One region of the Dethiobacter alkaliphilus AHT 1 genome, then DNA from elsewhere that is predicted to be linked to it. Evidence: riboswitches for the same ligand, from Rfam matches in the RefSeq annotation. Region 1 holds a riboswitch; the other holds the start of a gene.
The links. A riboswitch is a leader RNA that binds a small molecule or an ion and turns the genes downstream of it on or off. The one in region 1 is predicted to bind cyclic di-GMP.
Positions count from the first base shown of each region.

Region 2: linked by a shared signal. The riboswitch ahead of DEALDRAFT_RS07790 (cell wall-binding repeat-containing protein) and the one ahead of DEALDRAFT_RS13280 (hypothetical protein) in region 1 are both predicted to bind cyclic di-GMP.

Region 1 is NZ_ACJM01000017.1:30,438-35,627, reverse strand. Features, by position in the region: gene DEALDRAFT_RS13320 (4Fe-4S double cluster binding domain-containing protein) at 1-90, opposite strand, end outside; gene DEALDRAFT_RS13315 (polyprenyl synthetase family protein) at 247-1,209, shown strand; gene DEALDRAFT_RS13310 (redox-sensing transcriptional repressor Rex) at 1,362-2,009, shown strand; tRNA gene DEALDRAFT_RS13305 (tRNA-Asp) at 2,128-2,204, shown strand; tRNA gene DEALDRAFT_RS13300 (tRNA-Phe) at 2,213-2,288, shown strand; tRNA gene DEALDRAFT_RS13295 (tRNA-Gly) at 2,290-2,364, shown strand; tRNA gene DEALDRAFT_RS13290 (tRNA-Cys) at 2,478-2,552, shown strand; tRNA gene DEALDRAFT_RS13285 (tRNA-Leu) at 2,575-2,663, shown strand; cyclic di-GMP riboswitch class I at 2,807-2,894, shown strand; gene DEALDRAFT_RS13280 (hypothetical protein) at 2,953-3,216, shown strand; gene DEALDRAFT_RS13275 (DUF4164 family protein) at 3,399-3,746, shown strand; tRNA gene DEALDRAFT_RS13270 (tRNA-Val) at 3,804-3,878, opposite strand; gene DEALDRAFT_RS16575 (DUF1540 domain-containing protein) at 4,040-4,210, shown strand; gene ytxC (putative sporulation protein YtxC) at 4,470-5,190, shown strand, end outside.
Region 2 is NZ_ACJM01000007.1:36,998-42,187, forward strand. Features, by position in the region: gene DEALDRAFT_RS15980 (S8 family serine peptidase) at 176-2,824, opposite strand; cyclic di-GMP riboswitch class I at 3,001-3,082, shown strand; gene DEALDRAFT_RS07790 (cell wall-binding repeat-containing protein) at 3,159-4,514, shown strand; gene DEALDRAFT_RS15985 (leucine-rich repeat protein) at 4,650-5,190, opposite strand, start outside.

The sequences.
Region 1 (5,190 bases):
AGTTAAATCAGCAATGCCCGCATAGGGAGCACCGCCGCTTTTTAGCGTACATATTATTTCTTCTTTTAGTTGTTCAGCTTTTTTTGTCATTTTCACCCCACCTTTATTGCAGAATAACAAAAAATTGCTGCAAATGCAATTGTTCCCTGCTATGAGTCATATAATTACTACAGGCACTAAAGAAGGAGTTCTTTTAGAAAATCTTGAATAAATCTAAACATTGCGGTTACCAAAGGTGGTGTGGTTTTGGATTTTACTTCACAGATTTCAGGTCCTCTGGCAAAACTGGAAGAGGAACTGTCTTTGATACTAACTTCCCAGGAACCTGTGGTTCAGGAAATCAACAAATATCTTCTGGAAACACCGGGAAAGCGCATCCGTCCTGCCCTTTTTTTTCTGTCCCTGGCACTGTGGAAAGAAGAGCCGCAAGAACACTTGTCGGTAGCTGTGGCCCTGGAACTGATCCATTCCGCCACGTTGGTTCATGATGATGTGGTGGATGCTTCAAAAGTGCGCCGCGGCAAGCCCAGCATAAATGAAGCCTGGGGAAATCATACTGCTGTTTTAACGGGAGACTATCTTTTTGCCAGGGCGTTTGAGTTACTGACCGAATACGGCAATATTTCTCTGATTAAAGAGATGTCCGCGTTAGTGCGCGATATGAGTGAAGGAGAAATTCAACAACAGGCTCAACGGTTTTGCACCGATTTAGATATAAAAAACTATTTGCAGCGTATTGCCAAAAAAACTGCCCGTTTCTTTATGGTCTGTGCCAAAAGCGGAGGGATTGTGGCCCGGCCCCAGGATACCGAAGCTATCTGTGCCCTGGAAAACTACGGTTATAATGTGGGGATGGCCTTTCAGCTAATCGATGATCTGCTTGATGTGACCGGCAATGAAGACACCATTGGCAAGCCTTTGGGCGAAGACTTGCGCCAAGGCGTCATAACCCTGCCAATCCTCCATGTATTGCAGGTTTCACCTCATGGCAGGGAGTTCTCCGCTCAGATTGCATCCCGTCAGATAGATGATTCACTACTCTCAACTCTAACAACCGAAATGGAACGACATGGTTGCGCAGAATTTGTCAAAAATTACGCCTGGCAATATGTAAAGGCTGCTCAGCGGGCGCTAGAGCCGTTGCCCCGGAACCCATGCCGTCAGACATTAGACACAGCTTCCCGCTTCATCGTAGAAAGATGGTTTTAATTGCCGAAATATAAAATTTTTTGTGTTTTTATTCCATGGAATGTGTTAAAATATTAACAAGTTTGGTAATCACTCTTTACAACCAGTACTGCATGCTATATGTGAAATAATAAAAAAAAAAGAAGCAGGATCGTGAAGGAGGAGGAAAAAGAATGTCTCGTCGGAATGCCCCAAAATCAGTAATTAAAAGGTTGCCGGTTTATCTGCGAATATTGGATAACCTGATTCGCAGGGACGTGGAAATCATTTCATCCCGTGTCCTAAGTGAGGAAACCGGATTTACCGCAGAGCAGATACGTAAAGACCTTGCTTACTTCGGAGCCTTTGGCACCCGTGGCACCGGATATAATACCACCTATCTGCGTGAAAAGCTCCTACGCATTATTGGCCTGGACAAAGAGACCAAGTTAGTTGTTGTGGGAGTGGGTCATCTGGGCAAAGCGCTGACCCGTTACAATATTACCAAAAACCCATATGTAAAAGTGGTGGGTATCTTTGATGCCAACCCTAAGGAGCACGGCTCAGAAATTGAAGGCCACAAAGTGATGTCCATGGAAGAAATGCCGCGAGTAATCAAAGAGCATGATGTAAAGGTAGCCATGATCACAGTACCCGCTGAGCCGGCCCAGGATGTGGTGGATCAACTGGTGGAAAACGGCATCACAGCAATTCTCAATTTTGCTCCCACCAAGCTGCATGTCCCGGAGGAAGTCCATGTGCACAATGCTGATCTGACCATTGAATTGCAGAGCCTTATTTATTACACTCTGGAAGACGAAAAGAAGAATTACGCCGAATAAATTTACGCTCAAATTTACTCTTATTTCCAGCAAAAAACATGCATAGAAGCTGTTGACTTTTCATATGCCGTTGTGTATACTATAGAAGTGCTCAAGATTGAGTGCGCAAAAAGATTGCGGAGCTGTGGTGTAGAGGCCTAACATGCCTGCCTGTCACGCAGGAGATCGCGGGTTCGACTCCCGTCAGCTCCGCCATTTATTTTGCCGAGATAGCTCAGTAGGTAGAGCAGCGGACTGAAAATCCGCGTGTCCCCAGTTCAATTCTGGGTCTCGGCACCACGCGGAAGTAGCTCAGTGGTAGAGCATCGCCTTGCCAAGGCGAGGGTCGCGGGTTCGAATCCCGTCTTCCGCTCCATAAGAAACTAACTCAGGCGCACACCGTGCGCCTTAATTAATCCAAATATTGGCCGTACTTGACGGCCGGGCTTCCGTATGCTAATATGGATATGCCAACTAAATAACAGGCGGGGCGACATAGCCAAGTGGTAAGGCAGAGGACTGCAAATCCTTTATTCCCCGGTTCAAATCCGGGTGTCGCCTCCATTTTTTATGTAAAGAACTATTTGCCGGAGTGGCGGAACAGGCAGACGCAAGGGACTTAAAATCCCTCGGCCCACCATGGCCGTACCGGTTCGATTCCGGTCTCCGGCACCATTTATAATATAAAGCGCAATGCTTACAGGCCATCCAAACAGGATGGTCTTTTTGGTCTAAATCTTGGTCAAAAATTTGTCGAAACAGGCAGGATATTAGCTGTTTTTACAGAATAGGTTATGGTGAAAAATATATAGTTTTATGCTTGAAAAAGGCAAACCTGTCGAAAGGCAGGGACGCAAAGCCAAGGGTCTAATGCTGTTTTTACAGCGATGACAGCCGGTTGCCGGGCAGGTTCTGAGCCTGCTTTTCGGTAAGCAGTTTTTTTATTGCCTAAAAGGAGGCCGATATGTACCAGTCCGATGTTTATCAGCTTAACAGCTTATTGAAGCAGATGCGTCAGGAATGCAGGGAACTGCAGGAAGAAATAACCGAAGGTATTGATTTGCTTCAGGAAAAAGAACGGATTCGCCAAGGAAAGGCCGCAATTGTCAATCAATTAAACGAAGACATAAAAGATGCGGCGGGCAGGCAAAAAGGATATTGGGAACCATATAAAAAAGAAAAGATGGAGCGGCGCCTGGAGCGTTTTGCCGCCATGCTTCCCGCTTAAAGAATACCTAAGAGGCCTTATACATAAAGGCTTCTTTTTCTTTTAAGTACTATTGACAGCACAATACATTTCATGTTAAATTATAGGCAAACAGGTGTTCGGGAGGTGATAAATATGTTTAAAATCTAATGAAGGCATGATATAATGTCCCTGTTGGAAATATGTGTTTTGGAGGAATCTGTATGGAACAGATTTTAAACCAGATTCTAGACAAGATCGATGGACTGGAAAGTTCACTTGGGGGACGAATAGACAAGCTTGATGCCCGGATGGACCGGCTGGAAGGTCGCATGGATCGGCTGGAAGGTCAGATGGACAAGCTGGAAGGCCGGATGGACCAGCAAGATTCCCGCATGGATCGCCTGGAGCATGCTCAGGCTGCAATGAGCAGAAAAGTTGACTACATTTATGAGGAGACTGCCGGTTTGCTGGAATTTAAAACAGCAACGGTGAGGTTTCAGGAAGAGACAGTCAAAACGTTGCAGCGCCATGAGACAGATATTGAATTACTTAAGAAAATAGCTCGCTAACATAATAAAGCTAAACAAAAAACCTGTCCGTTTCCGGACAGGTTTTATCTTTAATAATGGTGGGTCGTACTGGATTTGAACCAGTGGCCCCTACCGTGTCAAGGTAGTGCTCTCCCCCTGAGCTAACGACCCATATTTATTTTTAAACGCAAGAATTATTGTACCAGAAAACGGGGTGAAAAGCAAGGTTTCTCTTGGAGAAATCTTTGGAAGGGTGAATAGTGAATAAGGAAGGAATAATGATGCCCACAGAAGCAAAATATAAGAACAGAATATGAAAAGGAGGGGATTTTATGAGCGCTTCAAGAGAATCGAATCCTATTACACGGGTAAAATGTGTGGTGGACAGTTGCGAGTATTGGGATAACGGTGATCATTGCATGGCTTCAAATATTGAGATTCAGCCTCCCGCAGCTTCCGATACGGAAGAAACTGATTGCGCAACATTCCGTCCCAAGCACTAGGAAAGAAGTTTTGGGACAGTTGACCTGTCCCCGTGTCCCAAAAAGACGTGCTCACAGCACGTCTTTCTTAGGTTTGGTAAGATGTGGGGAAAAAGTATACATTTTTTCTTCCAGTCATATAATACAGGAGAAGGGAGTTGACAGCGTTGGCAATGATTGCGATAGCTGTAAAATACACCACGCCTGGGCTGTTAGAGAGACTGGAAGAGGGCATGTTTTTTTTAAAAAAACGGGGTGTAGGGTACAGATTCGGGAGAAGATGATGAACGACTGGCCCCACTATCTTTGTGTTCTGGAAAAGAAAGGCGCAGAAACTGATTATGAGGCAGGTTTGCTGTTTAAGCGGATATTAGCTGAGAATTTAACGGAATTTGTGATGAGTGAGCAGTCTGTGCCATATTTGGCGGATATTTTATCACATTACTACTTTTACTTTCCCAGTGATGAACGGCGGGAAATTCTTGCTCTGGCACAGAAACACTATGAAAATGAGCGGGTAAAAGACGGTGGCGGCCAGGTTTACAGCGAAGTGTTGGAACAGATGCGCGGTTTTTTGGAGGGCAGCAGATATTTTAACCTGCACGGCTTTATTGTGTTTCGCCTGCGGGTTTGGCTGGAATTGCTGCGAAAATGTGTGGATAATGCGGTAAATGATTTCTTGCTGGAAAAGGAATATCAGGAATTTATCAAATTGCTGAAGTATTTTGTGGCACTGCAGGAGCCCAAGATGGATTTAATCCATGTCACCGCCAATGAGGACGGACAGATTAATTTGCTTGATGAACATTATCAGGCCATTGAGTGGTCCGAGGATAATATGCAGTGGGACTGGGACGACAGCTTTGTGGACGAAGAAGACCAGTTGGTAAGTATGCTGATAACCGTGGCTCCGCATCGGGTGATGCTGCACCGTAATGTGCATGCCAGGTTTCCCAAAGCGGCGGACACCTTAAAACATGTTTTTGAAAACCGGGTTACAC
Region 2 (5,190 bases), on a different contig from region 1:
GCCATTGTTAATGGGTTTGCGATAAATGTTGGCGCTCCCCTGTTCCAAGTAATAAATCCAATCACCCAGCACATCAATACTATCATACATTCCTATGTCTGACTTTAAGAGCTCTAAGCAGCAAAAAACCTCCTATGGCAGTCGCAACTCACCATAGGAGGTTTTTGAAAATAAGTTAATTACCGCTATAATAAATCATCTGCCAGAACTCTGCGTCTAGCTCAGAATTAACGGCAGCGGAACCCCCAAGGACCGTAACCCAATATGCTTGGTTATCTGTAATGAATTTCCTGACAATATCCGGCACGGCATCTTTTCTCACCAGCAAAATCCCTGCTTCATTTCTGGCAGCCAAGACCGCCCCGGTTATGGCATCAGCATAATCACCACCTGTAGCGATAAACACCTCTTTCATATCTGGAGCAAAGTAATCTGCAACGTCCACAGCAGTACTAAAGCGGTCTCTTCCAGCCAAACGCTTAGGACCAGGCAAGTCATCTAAAACAGCGTCAGAAATAACATTAGTGCCGCCAACAACAATAGTTTCCTTAACGCCGAGCATATCAAATAATTTGCTGGACTCTTCAGGTAGCACATCATCCCTTGTAAGGACTATAGGATACCCTTCCCTGGCAGCATAAGAAGCTACAGCGAGGGCATCGGGAAAGTTAAATCCTGTAGCAACAATTGCTGTTTCTAGCCCATAAGGTGCTATTCGCTGTGCAATAGAAGCTGCTGTATCAAAACGATTTTTACCGGCAATACGATCTGCCTCAAGCCCCATTTTAATTAACTCATCTTCTACTGCCTCTGATATCGCACCGGTACCACCTAGAATAATTACTCTCTCCGGTTGTAACCTGCCAATTTCTCTTTTAGTAGCAGTGGGCAAACTATGAGGCCTGGTTAGGAGAATAGGTGCATCAAGCTGATAAGCTAATGGTACCCCAGCCAGAGCATCTGCATATTGATCACCTCTGGCCAAAACCACCGTCTGGCTTTGTGTCCAACCTGATTCACTAATGGTAGTTGCAGTAGAATACCTGTCAAAACCAAAAATCCTGTTAACGTGTGTAACCCTAACATTAGTTTCTGACACATACGAACCGTCTACCGTAATGGCCTCAATAGTAGCCATACCCGGATCCACAGGATAAACAAATCCATCTATTACTTTTGCAACACTTTCATTGCTGCTTTTCCAGACAACGCCTTGCTCTGAAGCGTTACTCGGCTCTACTTTTGCCGTAAGTTGTGTGCCGTTTTCACCTAGCTTAAAATTCAAAGCATTATAATTTATCGTCACACCGGATACAGGTACATCAGAACTACCGTTTAGCACATGACTAACTGCTGCAAAAGCATCTATCAGGCCATATCCATAACCAAAATTAGGAGAGCCTGTGAACTCTTGATCTTCTAATGGCCTGGATGTGTCTTTTATTACTTCTTCTAGTTGTTCAATGGTTAACTCCGGCTTTGCTTCCAGTAATAATGCGGCTACCCCGGCAACATGCGGAGCGGCCATCGAAGTACCGCTGGAATAACCATATTCACCTCCGGTAATAGAAGAAAGTATTTGTACTCCTGGAGCCGATATGTCAGGCTTTATATTATCGAAGTAAGGAGATGGCCCCCTGCTGGAAAACATTGCCAAGTAATCATTGTTATCCGTAGCGGCAACAGAAAAACTTTCCGGATAATTTGCAGGGTGTGAAATAGAGCCCGAACCATATGTTCCTAAGTTCCCGGCGGCAAAAACGGGGAGTATCTGCGCATCTCTCCAAGCCTGAACCATTGGCCTAAACCATTCATCATTCTCTCCGGGCACATTACCGCCCCAGGAATTATTTATCACATCAGGAGCTTTGTCAGGATGAGCCACACCATTAATATCTGTAGGAGCTAACATATATTGAGCTGCTGCTAAAATATCAGAGGACTTAGCTGTTCCGTCGGATCCAAAAGCATTTGCTGCAATCCACTTAGCTTCGGGAGCCACACCAAAATAACCTTGCATCTCTTCTACTGAACCTAAAATTGTACCGGTTACATGTGTTCCATGGTTATTAAGATCAATTGGAAGAGCGTGTTGATTAACCGCATCAAACCAATTAAAATCAGGATCAATGCTTCCACCATCATAGCCCCGCCATTTTTCTCTGAGAGCCTCATGGTGCCAATCAACACCAGTATCAATTATACCTATCACCACACCATCCCCGGTTATTCCATATTGATTCCACACAAGGGGCGCATTAATTCTCTCTAAATTCCATTTAACACCATAAACTCCAGATGGTGAAAAACTATTTATACTTTCTATATTTGTATTATGTACCTGAAATTCATTATTGGGCAGAATATTTCCTACATCCGCATGTTGTGCTATAACATCGAGAGCGACCCTATTTACCTTTGCATAAATAAGGTTAACAATGTAGTACTCACGAAATTCTTTAACATTTCCTTTTTCCTGTTCTTCTGATAATAAGTTTATTAAGCTTTTTTGAGTAACTTCTGCATTTTTCTTTAAGGTATTAACTACAGAAACCCTTGCGGCTTTCTTTATTGCTTTTTCGGGCATACCGGCAGGAACTGCTTTTCGCACGTCGGCTGCTGCTTTCTTTGTATCAGCTTGTTCATTGAGTATTATTAAAACATCAACAAACTCATCAGCCTTAAGTGAATCGGTCACCTGAGCACTAATTTTTTGTGAAGTCACACCAACATCAACTCTGCCAGCAAATAGCTGGACGGGCAAATAGATGGTGATTAACGATATGATTACTAAAGTACTTATTAATCTTTTTATTATTTTCATACGGCACTCCTTATTCTTTTGTCAGGCTAAAATATATTATTTCGCCAATATAAGTTACAGTTCCTCTTATCGAACCGTCACTTTTCGTTAAACCTCTGGTTTTAAATTGCTGTCAAAATAAAAAAAAGTTATTGTCAAAGACTCCTAATTACATTATAATGGTAAATATAAACAATCCTTGATAAAGGCAAACCCGTCGAAAGACGGGGACGCAAAGCCACGGGCCTAAAGCATTGCTATGGCAGCCGGGTCGCCGGGGTAGGAACAACCTGCACCTGTGCAGGTTTTTTTATTGCTTCCTACACCCTGGTAATTCACTGGGGGGGGAATAATTATGAAAATGCATTCCGCAAAAATTTGTGTACTGTTGACCTTTTTATTTATTTTCTTTACTGCCACCATCACTGAGGCAGCCACACACAGGCTGTATGGCTCTAACCGTTATGAAACGGCCGTTGAGATATCCCGCAGCGGCTGGGATGCCGCTCACACGGTTTTAATTGCCCGCGGGGATGATTTTCCTGATGCTCTGGCCGGCACTCCACTGGCCTACCAACACGATGCTCCGATCCTGCTGACCCAGCCTAACTCCTTAAATCCATTGACAGCTGCAGAAGTAGACCGGCTTGGTGCCAAAAAAGCTATAATATTGGGTGGGTATGCAGCAGTCTCACAAGCAGTTGAAGACCAATTAACAAACATGGGCCTTACAGTTGAGCGCATAGGTGGGACAAACCGTTATGAAACTGCTCAGCTGATAGCAGAAAATATGCCTTCCAGCAACACAGCCATTATTGCTTACGGACAGGATTTTCCCGATGCTCTCTCCATCGCCTCCTATGCAGCCATTAACGGATATCCCATCCTGCTATCTACAACAGACAGTCTTCCTTCTGCTACTCAAAGCGCTCTCACAGGAATCAGCAACACTATCGTTATCGGCGGATCTCGTGTTATCAGCAACAGTGTCCTCTCCAGCCTGCCGGAACCCCAAAGAATTGCCGGAAGCAGCCGATTTGAGACTGTAGAACAAATATTTCAGACTTTAGACATATCAACCGATAAAGCTTATATAGCCACGGCACTGAACTTTGCAGACGCACTAACTGGCTCAGCTTTGGCAGCAAAAGAACATACTGCTATTCTCCTTGTCCAACCGGAACAGATTCCTCAATCCATTCAAACCATTGTAAACGATACCGGAATCACAAAGTTTACCATACTTGGCGGTGAGAAAGCCGTCTCCGCAAACGCTGTAAATTTACTTGCCTCGGCGCTAAACCCTCCGCTTCCAGAGCGAATTCAAAGAGTGTTTGACCTAACAAATCTTGAACGGGAAAAACATGGACTAGCCCCGCTACAATACCACGCAGAGCTTTCTGAAGTGGCAGAGATAAAGTCTAAGGATATGTACGACAACCAGTACTTTGACCACAACTCACCCATCTACGGTAGCCCCTTTGACATGATGAGCCATTACGGAATTTCATACACCAGGGCAGCAGAAAATCTGGCAGCAGGTTTTCTTTCACCCCAGACCCTTGTTAATGCCTGGATGAACAGTCCAGGCCACCGGGCAAACATCCTAAACCCCAACCTGACTCACATCGGCATCGGATATTATTACAATGCAAATGACCCCAGCAACTTACGCCACTACTGGACACAAATGTTTATCGCGCCCCAATAAAAATAAGCACCCATGGGTGCTTATTTTTGTACACGGAGCCAAAAATTGCTGCTACGTTAAGAAAAAAATCCAACAAAAAGGGAGATCTGCCTCAGATAGCGCAGGGTCTCCCTTTTCTTAGAATCTTACTTCTTCTTAAAGATTATCCTTCAACCAGTCTTCAATGCTTTCACCCACAGCTGCACTGCCGCCAAAAATAGTAACCGAGGTTATGCCACAATCAGCTATGAATTCTTGCAGCACTGTGTTGGGCTCACTGCTGATCCCCCGTACTAAAAGGACACCACTGTTATTCTTTGCCGCCAGCCCCCCACCGGCAATGGCATCGGGAAAGTCCAGTCCTGTGGCCATATATACATGACCGGTACCCGGCGGAAGGAATTTTTCTGCCAAAGCGATGGAGGTTTCGTAGCGGTTGCTGCCGTAGATGCGCTTCGGGTTTGGAAGCTGGCTGAAAACAGCGCTTCCCACCGCCGCATCACCACCGATGACAAAGGTTTCGTTGATAGCCAACTCATTTAACACTTCTTCTGTCGCTGAAGGGAGTCTGTCGTTACGGGTAAGCAGAATGGGGTACCCATTCACAGCGGCATAAGAGCTGGCGGACAGGGCATCAGCAAAGTTGGTGCCCACCGCCACCATAGTGGTATCAAAAACTGCTCCTTCCTCTGCCATC